Regions from separate parts of the Anaerolactibacter massiliensis genome, predicted to be linked through region 1. Evidence: a T-box and tRNA genes for the amino acid it is inferred to sense, from the RefSeq annotation. Region 1 holds a T-box; the other holds one or more tRNA genes.
What was found. The T-box of region 1 lies ahead of ileS (isoleucine--tRNA ligase). A T-box ahead of a tRNA ligase gene usually reads a tRNA of that ligase, here a tRNA-Ile.
Positions count from the first base shown of each region.

Region 2: it has a tRNA-Ile gene. The T-box ahead of ileS (isoleucine--tRNA ligase) is inferred to sense a tRNA for this amino acid. The anticodon was not compared.

Region 1 covers NZ_OLMH01000002.1:34,480-42,978, reverse strand. Annotated here, with positions in the region: gene ileS (isoleucine--tRNA ligase) at 1-2,641, opposite strand, end outside; T-box leader at 2,682-2,878, opposite strand; gene C7E00_RS03670 (DivIVA domain-containing protein) at 2,866-3,348, opposite strand; gene C7E00_RS03665 (YlmH/Sll1252 family protein) at 3,345-4,076, opposite strand; gene C7E00_RS03660 (cell division protein SepF) at 4,093-4,521, opposite strand; gene C7E00_RS03655 (M42 family metallopeptidase) at 4,603-5,658, opposite strand; gene C7E00_RS03650 (DUF1622 domain-containing protein) at 5,757-6,104, shown strand; gene C7E00_RS03645 (ATP-binding cassette domain-containing protein) at 6,170-7,192, opposite strand; gene C7E00_RS03640 (ABC transporter ATP-binding protein) at 7,182-8,261, opposite strand; gene oppC (oligopeptide ABC transporter permease OppC) at 8,276-8,499, opposite strand, start outside.
Region 2 covers NZ_OLMH01000002.1:190,307-198,805, forward strand. Annotated here, with positions in the region: gene pepI (proline iminopeptidase) at 1-846, opposite strand, end outside; gene C7E00_RS04480 (P1 family peptidase) at 843-1,814, opposite strand; gene trmD (tRNA (guanosine(37)-N1)-methyltransferase TrmD) at 1,789-2,523, opposite strand; gene C7E00_RS04490 (tRNA lysidine(34) synthetase) at 2,657-3,529, opposite strand; tRNA gene C7E00_RS04495 (tRNA-Ala) at 3,585-3,660, opposite strand; tRNA gene C7E00_RS04500 (tRNA-Ile) at 3,683-3,759, opposite strand; gene C7E00_RS04505 (hypothetical protein) at 3,911-5,056, opposite strand; gene C7E00_RS04510 (helix-turn-helix domain-containing protein) at 5,733-6,821, opposite strand; gene C7E00_RS04515 (FAD-dependent oxidoreductase) at 6,889-8,499, opposite strand, start outside.

The DNA.
Region 1 (8,499 bases):
GGCACTTGGTTCCTTCGGCATGAGATATCGTGATCTTGCGCTCGCTTCCGGCAGTAACGATTGCCTTGGAGACAATCAGCCACTGGGCAGCAACCTCCGGCAGCGTGCCTTCGAGCAGATCTTTATCTGCCTCTGTGCAGGTGATGGAAACCTGAGCTTCCTGACTCGAATGAATCATGCCGGCATTGCGGGCATTCTCGAGTTCACGGTTCACATCATCACGCAGGTTCATCAGTTCCGTGAAGGTATTCTTAACTTCTTCTGCATTGGCATAATGCTTCACTTCCGGGAACTCCGTATAGTGCACGCTCTCAGCAGAATCATCATTGAAGTGCATCCAGACTTCTTCGCACGTATAGACGAGGAACGGTGCCCAGAGCCTTACCAGGCTGTCGACGGCATTCCAGTAGACCGACTGCACCTGACGGCGGCGATGATCATTCTTCTCGGAGCAGTACAGGATATCCTTCGTGAAATCACAGTAATAGGAACTCAGCTCATTGACCATGAGATTCATGAGCGCCTTGGAAGCAGCTACATAGTCATAGTCCAGAACATCTTTTCTGACTTCTTCTGCCGTTTCATCCAGCAGCACCATGATGTACTGATCTACCGGCTCCAGCTCTTCATACGGAACCATGTCCTTCTTCGGATCGAAATCCTGCGGATTCACATTGCCGAGCAGGAAACGGAAGGTATTACGGATCTTGCGATACTGATCACTGACCTGCTTGATGTTGGACTCGCCGAGCTTCAGATCAGCCTTGAAGTCGCTCGTCATCGCCCAGAGACGGAACACATCCGCACCGTTCTTATTGATGATATCCATCGGGTTGACGACATTGCCCTGAGACTTCGACATCTTCTCGCCTTTGGAATCGACAACATAACCATGAGAGAGCACTTCTCTATACGGTGCAAAGCCATTGACGGCAGTCGAGACAATCAAGGAAGAATTGAACCAGCCGCGGTACTGGTCAGACCCCTCGAAGTACATATCGCACGGGAACTTATCTCCTCTTGCGATCAGTTCATTCCAGGACGATCCGGAATCGAACCAGACATCCATGATGTCCTTTTCCTTCGTGAAGTTTCCGTTCGGAGACTTCGGATTCGTATAGCCCTCCGGCAGAAGATCCTTCGCTTCCCGCTCGAACCAGACATTGGACCCGTACTCATCAACGAGATCAGCCACATGGTCGAATACTTCCTTCTCCATGATCGGCGAACCATCTTCGTTGTAGAAGATCGGAATCGGAACACCCCACAGACGCTGTCTGGAAATGCACCAGTCGCCGCGATCCTGGATCATGTTATGCATGCGCTTCTGGCCGAAGCTGTTATGCCAGACGATATGATTGTCGATCTGGTCCAGTACCTGCGGCTTGATCTTGTCGATGGAGCAGAACCACTGCTTCACAGCCCGGAAGATGACCTTCTTCTTCAGACGATCATCATGCGGATATGCATGGACGATATTCTCTACCGCCAGCAAAGCACCAGACTCGCTCATATCACGAATCACTGCCTTCGAGCAGTCCTCGAAGAACATGCCCTGATACTTGCCGGCATTCTCATTCATATTGCCGACCGAATCAACCGTGTTGATCGGAGCCAGTCCGTACTTCGCGCAGACGAGGAAGTCATCGAGACCATGGCCGCCGGCAGTATGAACCACGCCGGTACCATCCTGGTCTTCAACATGATTGCCGAGGATGACCGGGCACTCGCGATCCGCAAAGACGACATGGTGATAGGTGATGCCTTCCAGTTCCTTTCCCTTGAACGTACGGAGGATTCCCTGGTTGGTCAGATTGAACTTGGCCAGCAGCTGATCGACGAACTTCGCAAGGAATACAAGCTTGCCCTTTTCCGTCTGCACTTCCGCATAATCAAACGCTTCATTCAGACAGACTGCCTCGTTGCTCGGGATGGTCCACGGCGTGGTGGTCCAGATCACGAAGTAATCATCGGAATCAAGGATTCCCTTTCCATCCGCAACCTGGAAGCGCAGATAGATGGTCGCATCCTTGACATCCTTATAGATGATCTCGGAATCCGCGACTGCAGTCTCATTGAACGGCGACCAGTAGACCGGCTTGAGTCCCTGGAAGATCAGTCCATCGAGTGCCATCTTCTCAAACGTGCGGATCTGGCGTGCTTCAAAGTGCTTGTCCAGCGTGATATACGGATGTTCATAATCCGCAATCTGACCAAGCCGCTTCTCGGTTTCCATCTGCTGGGCAATCTGGGTATGAACGAACTCATCACACTTCTTGCGGAATTCGCTTGCCGGGATCTTCTTGCGATCGACGCCGAGCTTCTGAATGGCATTCTCAGTCGGTAGTCCGTGCGTATCCCAGCCCGGGAAATACGGGGTATAATAGCCGCTCATGGCATGGGTACGGACGATGAAATCCTTGATGCAGCGGTTCATAGCAGTTCCTGCATGCAGGTTGCCGTTGGCATAAGGAGGACCATCATGCAGAACGAAGGACTTCTGTCCCTCATGATGCTTCAGGAGGTTCTGATAGTAGTTGTGTTCCTGCCACTGCTTCAGAATTCCCGGCTCCTTCTTGGCCAGATTTCCTCTCATCTCGAAATCGGTAGACGGCATGTTCAGTGTATCTTTATAATCCATAGTCTCCCTCCGGACGCACATATGAAAAGCGCCCTTCTCTTCTAAGGACGCTTAATAGCGCGGTACCACCTTAGTTCATGGCTTAAGCCATGCCCTCTTGAAATCTCTCCTTAACGCGGTGAGAATGCGAATGCTCATGAGGTGATGTCTCCGATGCCATTGCGTACTGCCTTTCACCATACGGCAGCTCTCTATAACGACTTCAGACAGGAGCACGTCCTCAATCAATGCATTTTCTGTTCAGCTTCATTCAGCCAGCGCAGATCAGGCATCTTCGGAAGCCGGAATTCATCCAGTTCCTGAATCATTCCCTCCAGCTTCTTCTTCGTCGAATCTCTGACCGTGTCTGCATCACCATACAGCTTGGAAAGATCCGTCAGGATCAGACGAGCAGTCACCAAACTCTCATGAATAATCGAGTCAGCATTCTTCTGGGCAGTGTCGATGATCTCATTGGCTTCCCGAAGCGACAGCCTGGCAATATTGTCAGCCGCCTGCTTCTGAGCTTCCAGAGAATTCTCCAGTGCCTCATACTGCCGCTGAAGCTCTTTCATGCGGTTTTCCGCATCCTCGAGCTGCTTCTGATAAAGCTCAACCTGTTTCTGCAGCTTCTCCACTTCAGACGCATAGCGATCCATGGCATCATCCACCGCAAACCGATCATACCCATTGCGCATGACTCTGAATGTCGGTCTCGGTGCTGTCATGACGAACGCTCCTTTCCCTGGATGTCCTGCAGGAATTCTGCTACGATCCGATCCTTCTTCGTATGATTCCGGACCCCCTGATACGTAAAACGGCCGGTCCCCCGGATCGAAATCGTATTGCCATTATCGCACATTTTATCGGGTGCTTCAAGAACGCGATGATTGATCTGAACCTTGCCCTGACGGATCATTTCCTTGGCTTCATTCCGCGAACAATGAGCCAGGGAAGCCACAATCGCATCAAGCCGCTCGCTGGCAATTACCGCTTCAACTTTCTTCGTATAGAACACCTGCACCGGATGTTCCTCAATCCGGTGAAACGACACATTCAGCCTCGAAATCCGGGTGAGATTATCTTCCAGGAACCTGCCCATCTGATCCGAGGTATACAGATAGATGCAGTTCTCCTCCATCCAGAAATCCCCGAAACTATGCCGGTCGATCTGCAGACTCATCAGTGAACCGAGAATATCCCGGTGACCGATCGTGCGGAAGCGCTGATCTGTCTCTGCTTTCAGGCAGACAATATCAGAAAAGTCATCCTCCTCATCTCTGAGAAAGATGACTTTCTTTTTCCGAGCTCCCTCATATCCGCCGTCATATCTGATCAATGCGGATTCGGGAAATTCTGACTGAACTGAGGCAAGTTCTTCTTCATTCAGGAAGAAGGATTCTTCATGCATGTGCCGGCGTTCGCTCTGCTTCTGCAGATCACGAAGACGGATCAAAGCATCCTCTCTCTCATCAGTCATCATCGCTGTCTAACGAAATCGCTCCATCCACTCCGACATTCTTCGGCGTGCAGAGAATCACGTTATGGCCGATCTTCTGAATCGTTCCATCCAGCGCAAAGACAACACCCGTCAGGAAATCAATCGTTCTCTGGGCATAGTCTCTCTGCAGACGATGCAGATTCACCACTGCGGCTCTGCGGCTCTTGAGATGTCTTGCAATCTCTTCAGCCTCTTCGAAGCTGCGCGGTTCAAACAGCACCATCTTGGTATCCGCAGATACCTGTCTGACATTCTGATTTTTCGTTCTCTCGTACTGGCTCACTGGTCTTGTCTCACTCTGCCTGTATTCCGGTTCTTCTTCAGTTTCTTCTTCTTCATCATCGTCTTCATCTTCATCGACAGGTGCGACGAAGTTGAATAATTTATCTTTCAGTCCCATAGTAAAGCCTCCTGCAACCGTGGTTATTATAGCATTCTATCAAGGTGCAGGCAATCTGCCGAATGGCTTTGCTATGCGGTTTCAGAGTGAATCAACTGTATTCTGATCCAGATGGGAAACCAGCGTCACCGCCAGATCTACCGCTGCCCGGTAGTCCTGATACGTGCACCAGCAGTTGCTCGAATGGATATAGCGTACCGGAATCCCAATCACAATGGAAGGTACTCCTTCCAGATAGATTCTGCCGCCATCAGTTCCGCCTCCGGACCGTACGCTTTCCTGAACCGGAATGCCTTCCTCTACAGCAAGATCCAGTGCAAGCTTCTGGAAACGCGGATTCGTGATCATCGAGACATCGAAATGTCTCAGCATCGGTCCCTTCCTGAGGGCCGCCTGCACCAGGTAAGGATCCTGGAACGTATCATCTGCCGGACACCCCTCAAAAGCAATCATGACATCCGGTCTGAATGCTTTGTAGTTTGCATAGACTCCGCGCTCGCCGACTTCTTCCTGTACGGAAAACGCTCCCTGCACAACACACGGAAGATCCTTTCCCTGCAGTTCTGTCAGCGTCTGAATCTCGGCCGCAACCCCAATCCTGCAGTCAAATGCCTTGCCTTCAAACAGCTGCCTTCCTTCATCATACGTGCAGGTCACATCCGGAACCCCGGGAGTGGCAATTCCAATGCCCATCCTTTCAGTCTCTTCCTTGCTGCAGCATCCCGCATCAAGCACCATCTGATCGAAAGAAACTGGCTGCAGGCGCTCTGCAGCAGTCTGGAAATGCGGTGGTTTTGCCGCCACAATTGCTGCATAATCCTTGCCATCGCGATTGCGCAGCCTGAACCTGCTGGAAGGAAATGAACTGTCAGAAATACCGCCGATTTTCAGAAACTTCATGGTCCCGTCCGGCTTCACTGCCTGCACGATCACCCCGACTTCATCGAGATGGCTGTCCAGCATCACTTTCGGCTTGCCGGAATCATCCGGATTCAGAACAGCCCGCACATTGCGCATGTGATCTTCTTCCGGCTCCAGCCATGACAGCTCATCTTTCACAAGATCGCTGACTTCATCTTCGAATCCGCTCGGGCCGAAGGCATTGGATAATGCAATAATCCGATCAATCTCTTCCATCTGTTTTCCTCCAGATCTTTTACTGCTATTATTGCACAACGGTGTATTCTCTGGGCGGATACGGTACAATGAAAACCAGAACAGGAGTACAACTCGATATGACTGAAGCACTTAACTCTTTTCTCAAACAGCTGGTAAATATCTCTTCTGTCTGTCTTGAGCTTACTGCAATCATTGTAATGCTTTATTCCGCGATCAAATCTCTGCTTCTGTGGATCCGGGAAAAAGAAGTAGGCGTTTCCCTCGAAAAAGGGATCTCCACCGCCCTGGAATTTCTGATGTGCGGCGAAGTGCTGAAAACGACAATTGCCTATGATATCGAAGACTATATTTCCCTGGCCTGCATTATCGCGCTGCGAGCTGCCCTCGGCTTTGAGGCAAGCATGGAGATGCGTCATAAGAAGATGGAAAACGGAGTCCTGAAAGAAGATTCCGAGCATAAGTAACCTCAGCGAACAAGCCTTCGAAGAACCGTGTTCATCAAAGAAAGCGTCCGGATGGACGCTTTCTTTTATTCGATAATCGGCTCTTTCTCCATTTCCTCGAGCTTCTTCTCGTATTCTGCTTTCTCGCGATCATTCATGAATACGTAATGTCCCGGACGGATCTCACGCAGTTTCGGCTTTTCACCCGAAAGATCACGTTTGGATTCATCATAGATCATGATCTCTTTTGCTTTTTCGATTTCCGGATCCGGCATTGGGACTGCCTGAAGCAGAGAATGCGTATACGGATGCAGCGGATAGCGGAACAGTTCATCTGACGGAGCTACTTCGACGATGCGTCCGTTATGAATCACGGCAATGCGGTCGGCAAAATAGCGGACAACGCTCAGATCATGCGCGATGAACATATACGTGAGCTGATGTTCCTGCTTGAACTGGTTCATCAGATTCAGAACCTGTGCGCGGATCGACACATCAAGTGCAGAAATCGGTTCATCTGCGATGATGAATTCCGGGTCCATGACCATCGCTCTGGCAATGCCGACACGCTGACGCTGGCCGCCTGAGAATTCATGCGGATAGCGGGATTTGTGCTCCGGCAGAAGTCCGACAGCGCGGAGGGCTTCATCTACCTTCCGTTCCCGGTCCTCTTCATCTTTGTACAGATGGAAGTTATAGAGCCCTTCTGAAATGCAGTAGTCAATCGTCGCACGCTCGTTCAGGGAAGCAGCCGGGTCCTGGAAAATCATCTGAATATTGCGAACCACCCATTGGCGATCCTCTTTAGACAGACGGGTATTGATCTTCTTGCCCTTGAACAGGATATCTCCATCACTGGTTTCATTCAGGCGGATGATGGAACGGGCAATCGTAGTCTTGCCGGATCCGGACTCGCCGACCAGGGCAAATGTCTCTCCTTTATAGATCCGGAAGTTTGCATCTTTGACCGCCCGGAAACGATGCTTGCGGTTATTATGGAAGGTCACTTCCAGGTGCTTCACATCAACCAGGATTTCTCTGCCATTCTCGTCATACATCGGCTTCACATCAGCCGGCACATGCAGCTGTTCGTGTTTATTATCGGTCACCGTAGATTCCTCCCTTCGATGTCAGTGCAAGCATGCGCTGATGAAGATTCTTCACCGCTGCAGGCGGTTCCACCTTCGGAGCTCTCGGATCCAGCAGCCAGGTCTTGGCATAATGTGTATCCGAAACCTTGAAGAACGGAGGTTCTTCTTCGTAATCGATCTTCATTGCATAATTGTTGCGCGGAGCAAATGCATCTCCTTTGATTTCCTCAAACAGAGAAGGCGGTGTGCCGCGGATCGCAAACAGTTCTTCTCCCTTCTGGCCCAGCTGCGGCAGCGAAGACAGAAGACCCCAGGTATACGGATGTCTGGAATCATAGAAAATCTCATCCACATTCCCATACTCGATAATCTGGCCTGCATACATGACTGCAACAACATCAGCAACATTTGCAACAACACCAAGGTCATGCGTGATGTAGATTGTCGTGAACCCGTATTCTTCTGCAAGGTCCTTGATCAGACGGATGATCTGAGCCTGGATCGTGACATCCAGAGCGGTCGTCGGTTCATCGCAGATCAGAATCTTCGGATGGCAGGCAAGCGCAATCGCAATGACAATTCTCTGACGCATGCCGCCGGAATACATGAACGGATATTCATCATAGCGAAGCTCCGGATCATGAATTCCGACCTTCGTCATCAGTTCAATGGCTTCCGCTTTCGCCTCTGCCTTGGACTTCTTCTGATGCTTGATGATGACTTCGGAAATCTGATCGCCGATCGTGCGGACCGGATTCAGAGAGGTCATCGGGTCCTGGAATACGGTAGCAATCTTGATGCCGCGGATTTTCTCCCATTGCGCATCCGTGTTGAACTTGGAAATATCCTGGCCTTCAAACCAGATCTCTCCTCCGGTAACGGAACCATTCGCATCCAGCATTCCAGTAAAGGTCTTCGTGAATACGGACTTGCCGGAGCCGGACTCGCCGACAATCGCAACGACCCTGTGAGCTTCGAAATCCATTGAGATATGGCGGATTGCAGTAAGCACACGGCCGCGCACCTGGAACTTCACCTGCAGATCCTTGACGGAGAGAATGATATCTTTTTCTTTGTTTTCTGACATCGTTTCCCACCTCCTCAGATCATATGCGTGCGCGGATCACTTGCATCAGCAAGCGTCTGGCCGACGATGTAAAGCGAAACTGAAATCACTGCGGAAACCGTGACCGGAATCCAGAACAGATAAGGAGTAGACACCAGATATGGCGAATAGTCACGGATCATCTGTCCGAGGGAAGCATACTGTCTGCCAAGTCCGACTCCCAGATACGAGAGGAAAACCTCATAGGAAATAAAGGAAG
Region 2 (8,499 bases), 160 kb from region 1:
CTGATATTCTTCCGGGTGTTCGGCAAAGCACATATGCCGGCAGCCATCGAAGAGATGCCACTCTGCATCCGGCAGATGGTCATATATCGTCTTGGCAACCAACGGGGTGCAGAGATCGTTCGTTCCGCTCATGATCAGCGCAGGAACATGCAGTTCATTCAGGCGATCTGTGATCTCGAAGGAACCAAGCGATCCGGTCGGATTGTATTCGTTCGGACCCCAGCCATAGAGATATGCTTCACTTCCGGACTTCTTCGGACGCCGCAGGCATTCGGGATCATTTTCGGAAGGAACGGCTGCGCAATGCTGGACCATGAAGTGGGCGTTTGCTTTCTGGTAGGCTTCGCTGCTGAAGTCTCCGGTTTTTTCTGCTTCGGCAATTGCGGCCTGCTCTTCTTCTGAAAGAAAGGTGATCAGGCGATGCTGTTCATGTGCCCATAAGGAAGCACTGCTCAGCGTGGAGGACAGGATCACGGATCGACATCCATCCGGCTGATGTTTCAGGAGAAATCCCATTGCCAGCATGCCTCCCCAGGACTGGCCGAGCAGGTGATATTCCGTGATGCGAAGACGGTCCAGAAGATTCAGGAGCTCTTCGTCCCACGTATCGAAGTTCCATAATTCCGGATGACCATCGAGGTACGAATTGCCGCAGCCAAGCTGGTCATACATCAGCAAAGCTCTGCCCTGCTTCGCAAGGGAATCGAGCAGTTCAAAGTAATTATGCGTGCTGCCTGGCCCGCCATGCAGAAGCACCAGCGGTTTCTGATTTCCGGTGCATTCGCCGACGAGACGATACCAGGTCTGATATCCGTGAAACGGAACGGTTCCTTCGATGATCTTCATGCATGCCTCCTGAAATCGCTGCAGGAGAGGATGCCTCTTGACGTTTCGGCATGTTCTGCGGCGGAGACGATCGCTCTGCTGACAGCCTTTGCGGCAAGGACGCCGGCGATATTCAGATCAGCTCTGACGGTGTCGTTCGTCATTGCATAGATGGAATCTCCATCGACCATCGTATGAACCGGACGGATTGCCCGCGCATATCCGTCATTTGCCATATCCGCAAGCTTTGCCAGTTCTGTCTTCGAGAACTTTCCGTTGGTCAATAAGACGGTTAGCGTCGTGTTTTCGTGGAAGCGCAGCGAACCAGCGGAGAGCGCACACAAGGCTTCTTCGGCATCAATCATCGTTCCATCTGCTTCATGAATTCCGGCTACGAAGTCTCCATTTTCCGGGTTGACGATATTGCCGGCTGCATTGACCGCAGTCAGTGCTCCGACCTGCAGATCGCCAGCCTGGAAGGCGGCACAGCCGATTCCGGCTTTCATGGCATGTTCCATGCCGAGAATCTTTCCGACGGTCGCACCGGTTCCTGCGCCATGATTTCCTTCCCGGAAGTTTCCTGCATGCAGGCATGCTTCATAGGCAAGGGCAGGATCCGGGCGTTTTCCTTTTTCAGCGAATTCCAGATCATAGAGACAGGAAGCACACACAATCGGAACCGGACCTCCGCCAGTGGGAAAGCCGATTCCTTTTTCTTCCAGGTACTGCATGACTCCGGAGGCTGCGTTCAGGCCGAAGGCACTGCCTCCGGATAAGAGCACCGCATGGATCATGTCATTTGCGGCCAGCGGGTTCAGCAGGGCATTTTCTCTTGAGGCAGGAGCACCGCCGCGTACGCTGACCGCAGCTCTGGCACCGCGTTCGGCCAGCACGACCGTGCATCCGGTTCCTGCTTCTTCCCATTCTGCATTGCCGATCCGGAATCCTCCGATATCGGTCAGTTCAATCTCGCGGATTGCTGAGTTCATTCTGCAGTTCCTCCATCAGTTCTGTTTCTTCTTTGGTAAGTTTCCGGTCTTTCAGAAGATCGGGTCTGTGTTCCAGAGTTCTTCGCAGGGATTCTTTCAGTTTCCAGCGGCGGATGGCTTCATGATTGCCGCTCAGCAGCACTTCAGGCACCTGCATTCCTTCATAGATTCTCGGCTTGGTATACTGCGGGTATTCCAGCAGTCCGTCTTCAAAAGATTCTTCTTCTGTGCTGGCTGCCCGGATCGTTCCGCCAAGCAGCCGGATCATGGAGTCCATGATCGTCATGGCCGGAATCTCTCCGCCGGACAGAATGTAGTCTCCGGTTGAAATCCACTCATCTGCTTCTGCTTCAATTCTTGCATCGAAGCCTTCATAATGACCGGCAATCAGAATCAGGTCTTTCTTCGTTAGAAGTTCATGAGCGTGTTTCTGATCATACGGCTTTCCGGAAGGAGAAAGCAGAATCCGCCAGGAATCCGGCGACTCCGCCGCATGCAGGGCATCGAGCACTGGCTGGCATTTCAGGATCATGCCGGCACCGCCGCCATAAGGACTGTCATCAATGTGCCGGAAGCTTCCGGTGGCGTAGTCCTTGATATCAATGATCTTCAGCTCAAGGCTTCCGTTTGCGATCGCCCGGGCGGTCAGCGGCGCTTTCAGAAAGCTTCCGAATAATTCCGGAAAAATTGTCAGTACCTGGATTTTCATATTGTTCTGCCGGATTCATTCTATCAGAAAAGCATGGAATGGGATGCCTGCAGAAATGTTTCAGAACTGTGGAGTAAATGGAAGCTGATCATGGAGAAAAAGAAAATGCAGGACATTGCCCTGCATGCATGAATCATGAATCTTTCTTCCCGTAGCCGGGGAATCGGTTTCTGCTTTCGTAATTCTCGAGAAAGCTGTGCATTGCTCCGTCTGCTTTATAGCCCGGGAAAGTTTCAATCTGAACCCGGTGGAGGGAACGGAAGATATTGTCTTCAATTTCGGGATTGGTCTTCTTCAGCTGCCGGATGAGTTCTTTGACTTCCTTGCGCTTCGAGGTGCTTTCATGAAGATTTGCATTGTTTTCCGTGAAGCGGCAGGCACATTGCAGAAATTCGAGCTGATTCGAGACAGCCCAGCGGATAACTGCATTTTCCTTGACGCAGTACATCGGCCGGATCAGTTCCATGCCCGGGAAGTTCTCGCTGTGTGCTTTCGGGATGATGGTCTCCAGCTTGGAACTGTAGAACATGGCCATGACGGTTGTCTCGATCACATCATTCAGATGATGGCCGAGGGCTATTTTATTGCAGCCGAGGAGCTTTGCCTGGTTGTAGAGATGGCCGCGGCGCATTCTCGCACACAGGTAGCATGGCGATTTTGATTCATGATCTGCGACTGCAAAGATATTGGTTTCGAAGATCCTGATCGGAATTCCGAGGATCTCTGCATTCTCTTCGATCTTCTTCCGGTTGGCTTCACTGTAGCCGGGATCCATGACCAGGAATTCAGTCTCAAAGGGGATCTCGGTATGCTTGGAAAGGATCTGAAACATCTTGGCCATGCAGAAACTGTCCTTGCCGCCGGAGATACATACGGCGATGCGGTCATTTGGCTGGATCAGCTCATAGCGGTTGATGGAAGTGAGAAATGGTGCCCAGAGGTCTGTCTTGTAGGTCTTGATGATGCTGCGCTCTATCTGTTCCACGCGAGTCAGTTCTTTTGCCATAATCAGGTCTCTTTTCTAATTTAGAAAAAAGACACCCTTGCGGATGTCTTTCTGATGGTGGAGCTAAGGAGGATCGAACTCCTGACCCCCTGCTTGCAAAGCAGGTGCTCTCCCAGCTGAGCTATAACCCCATACACAATCAAGTAAGAATAATGGTGGGCCTGAATGGACTTGAACCAACGACCTCACCCTTATCAGGGGTGCGCTCTAACCACCTGAGCTACAGGCCCAACTCTTACCGAATGCTCAGTTATAATACCGCGCCCCTATGCCAAAGTCAACAAAGATTTTTCAAAAATTTTCCGGAATTGTTGTTATTCACGGTCATCAAAGCAAGATGTTCTAGAGTGTCGAAAACAGGGTTAATCAATTTGACAAACATTAATTCAGACTGGGAGAAAAGAACAGGTCGTCCAGATGCGCATTCATGAAGGAAATAGTTTCCTGGTTGATGAAGGAAGACTGATTGAGGCGAAAGTAATAAGTGCGAGGCTCAGAGTCTTCGCTGCTGACTATTTCCAGATAATCTCCATCGCTGAGTTTCAGATAGGAATCTCCTTGACTGAAGGTAACATACACAACCGGTGTTCCGGCGCTTCCAAGCCAGACTCCGTCTGAATAGAAGGGAATATGTGAGATCCTCATGATATAATTCTCGATCTCTTCTTCATCAGAGATGATGTATTTCAGATAGCCGTTCATTAAAGAATATGCTGTCTCTATGGAATCTGGCTGAAAATGAAGCAGGTCCTGTAACGTTGTTTCCTTCTGATAGAAATTATCGGATGGAATTGCCATGAGCAGTCTGCCTGGATGCCAATTTGGTTCTGATCCGATAGGAGCCTCGCTTTTCTCATAATAGGCAGTTACTTCCTGATACTCACTGCACCAGCTGATTTCATTGAGCTCTGCAGCTAGATCAATCGACTGATCCTTACACTGAAGATAGATTCCAGCAGCATTTTCCTGATCATTCTTGGTTATTGCAGTGAGAATTCCATTTGCCTTCGGAATTCCACTCTTTTCAAATTGAACTGCAAAGCTTTCGTATTTCTGAACTGCACTCTCACATGCTTCAATAATTGCCGCAGCAGAATCAGTCTGGTACAGTGAGGCCTCCTCATGATGATTGATTCTGAGATATCCTTCCGGAAATATAGCTACTTGATAATTGCCATTCCACTCAAACGAATAGCTTGCAGTTAATGAAACAGATGACCCGTTTTCAGCCGGCTGAAGGTCTGCTTCTTTCAGAATCGCTCTGGTATTGCTGAGGAGTTCATCCCAGTTCTGATTGATCTCATTAATGTAAGGCTTGAAATCTTCAGAAAAATCAGAATCATTCTTATGAAGTGGAGACGAGAAATCCATTGATTTCAATGACTGAATCAAGACTATGTCATCAGAACCGGCTTTCAGAAATGATGAAATCACCGGGTCCTGCTTTTTTGCAGTGCATCCTGAAAGCACTACTGCAGAAACCAGAAGAGCATCCAGTCTTTTCACTCCAGCAAACCTGTTTTTCATGTTAATAACCTACAGTAAGAATGTAATATCCATATAAATACTGATTGGACCAGGCCATCGTTTTGGTTACGCCCGATCCTGATCCATTGTGACATTTTTTAATGTTTCTAATATGTTACTTGTACTGATGTTTTAATTGAAATAGTAACAATAAGCGGAAAGGAAAAGCAATAATCTAATCGCGTATCATTCAAATATAACTGAATCTATTAGAAAAATGGAAAAGTGATCATGAAAAGACTCATAGCCTTTAAAATTCATAGGCTATGACAACAAACAATCTCCATTCTTATATCTAGCTAAGTTCATATTTATACTTATTGCTCACTTAAAGAAAAATGATTATTCAAGACTTACTGATTGGTCATTTATACTATAACAAAAAAAGCCGTATTTGCGTAAAGTGGTCCTGCTGCAGGGACCACTTTAATTTAGCCAATTTCAGCCTATTTTTGAGGGAAAATAAAAACAAAGCCCATTGTTACAGGCTTTGCTGAGGGTTTGATTCGATTGATCACTTATTCAGATCGGCTGTGAATTGCAACCCGGAATTTCAAGTACCCATGAAACGTGAAGAAAGCATTGATAAAATTGTTTTCTCTATTGCTGCATATTCTGCAGATTCTGACGCGAAGAGAGAGAACGGGAGGCAGAAAAAATCATCGGAAAAGTCTGCTCATGAGTTCAGATATTCGGCAGCGATGCAGGACAGAAAGATCTCTGTGCGTTCAGTTTCCAGATCGATCTCAAACAGGTTCTTCAGCTGATCCAGGCGGTAGCGCACCGTGTTCAGATGGACGCCGAGCTCTTCAGAAACAGCCTGCTTGTTTTCGCCATGGCGGAGATAGGAACACAAAGTATCAAAATAGTGTGTCTGATAGCTGAGATCATAGTTCATGCATGCCCGGACTTTGGGCGAGATCAGGCTTTCGGGATCAGCCATCTGACTCAGAAGATAAAGATCATAGTCTTTCAGCGCAATCTGATTTCCATGGCGTGAGGCATATAAGGCCTGCATTCCGTACGATCTGATCTTCCGGAGATCTTCAAAGGGGAAAGATTTCCCGAGCCCTGGAAGCTGATTCTGGATCTGGCCGATCGGATGCTGGGCAGAAGAGAGCATATATAAGGCACTTGGGGTCACGATCGGAAGCGTCCATGCATCAATCTCGCGGATGCTCGAACTGTAGGCAAACAAGCGGCCGCGGTTTTCTGCAGAGATGCAGAAAATCTGAAACGGAGGCTCTAGTCCTGGTGCTTCGCTTTCCAGGAATTCTGCAAATGATTCCGGATCCTCTCCGCGTAACAGGGAGGCAAAGGCCTGCTGGTACATGTCATGGTTCGTGTCATGCTGTGTGGTTCTGAGATAGGTGGCAGCACCCTGGATCGTGAGGCGGATGGATGCTTCATCCATCTCATGCTGAGGAAAGAACGTCACTCTTCCGACCGGATTATTCCTGACAAGGATATCCATGATCATGACATCCCGGTCCAGAAAATCATCTCTGAACCGATAGGGCTCCAGGTGTGTCTCATCAGAGAATACCTGGAATTTCTCCCATCTCTTCACGGATTCCATCAGCGTCGTATCCCTAAGATACTGATTGCTGAGGGAAGTGGCGTCCGGCTTATGCGAGATGGCAGAGAGATGGAATCCCTCGTCCATGATCCAGTAGGGGCAGTCGAGCACCCGGGCGGTTTCATCTACGTATTCCTGCAGCGTTCCGCATTGCAGAAGGATCTTGAGCAGCTGTTCCTGATTCATAGTTCCATTGTATAAGAAAAGATCAGGAGAACGCCTCCTGATCTTGATGGAAATTGGTGATTTCTGTTCAGTTTGCAGCGTATTCTGCAGCAGATAATCCGCAGATTCTTCCGCCGGTCAGAGCTGTCATCATCGTGACGCCTTCGACCAGAGGATAGGAGTTGTTGTAGATTTCCGCGACATCGTTGCCTGCAGCATACAGTCCGCCGATGACTGTTCCGTCTTCCTTGATGACCTGCAGGTTGGAATTGACGAGGACACCGCCGATGCCGCCGAGGGATACCGGTCTTGCCTTGACGGCATATAAGGTTCCATCTCCTAATGCGGTCAGATACTTGCTGTCCTTGCCGTAAACTTCATCAACGCCTTCTGCGCAGTATTCATCATACTGAGCCAGGGTCTGCTTCAGCGTATCCGGATCAACGCCCATATTCTGAGCAAGCTCTTCGACATTGGAACCCTTGAAAACGATTCCTTTATCGACACCGTCTTCGAGAGCTGCCTTGAAGTCGGTCCATGGTTCATCCACTGAGAACATCGGGATCGTCGGTTCATAGGCAACTGCAGTATCCACTCCAAGGGCCTGGGATCCGCCGGCTGCGACTGCATCTACCATATCTTCAGACATGATCGAGAAGAAGTATTCTCCCTGGGTAGCAGCAGCGTTGGAGCATAATGCGGTGTCATAATTCAGATCTTCCGGGCAGAATCTGGAACCTCTGCGGTTGACCCATACAGAGGAGGCCAGATAGATTGCTTTGGCAATTTCGTCTTTGCCCTGGCCGGTCTGAATACCGGAATAGGAGGTGACGCCATGATACTGCTGAATGGTCTTGCCGACGCCGGCGCCGATTGCCTGGGACATCGTAGCACCATCGCCAGTCTGGGTTCCGGTCGTGAAGGTCTCTAACGGGAATCCGACTTTTTCTTCGACCATCTCGCTGTTAGCACCGAATCCGCCAGTGCCGAGCACGACAGCATCGCATTTGATTTCGTAAGTCGTTCCATCCTTGCCGACTGCGGTGACACCGGTGATCTTGTCATTTTCTGCGTGGAGTTCCGTTGCCGGGGTTTCCAGATACAGCTCACCGCCAGCGTCTTCGAATTTCTGAACCAGGGTCTCATAATAGCCGAGCTTGTTGTCCTGGTCTGCATAGATGTGATAGGTCTGGAATCCATCTGCGTGAGCAGCCTGTTCTGTTCCCATGAAGGTGAACTCCATGCCGTTTTCTTGGAGCCAGTCAATGGTTTCTCCGGACTTGGATGCGATGTTGTAGAACAGCTGTCCGTCATCCATCCATGCGTTATAGCTCTGCCAGTAGTCCAGAACATCATTGACCGTGAAGGTTCCGGCAACGCCGGCATCCTTCTGATCCTGGGAATCAATGCCCATCGGGCCTCCGGCAATGATGGAGACACCGCCGACGGTAGCTGCCTTTTCAAGCAGGATGACCTTGGCACCGCTCTGCTGCGCTGCGAGGGCTGCGGAAACACCTGTTCCGCCAGCACCTACGACAACGACATCTGCTTCCAGATTCACGGTTTCTGCAGAAGCAGAGGAAGTGCTCTCAGCTGCTGCCATGGAGTCTGGATCGCCTCCGGCTTCAGTGATTGCGTTGGAAACAGCGAGTTTGATGGCATCGGAAGTGACGGTAGCGCCAGTCACGCCGTCCACGTT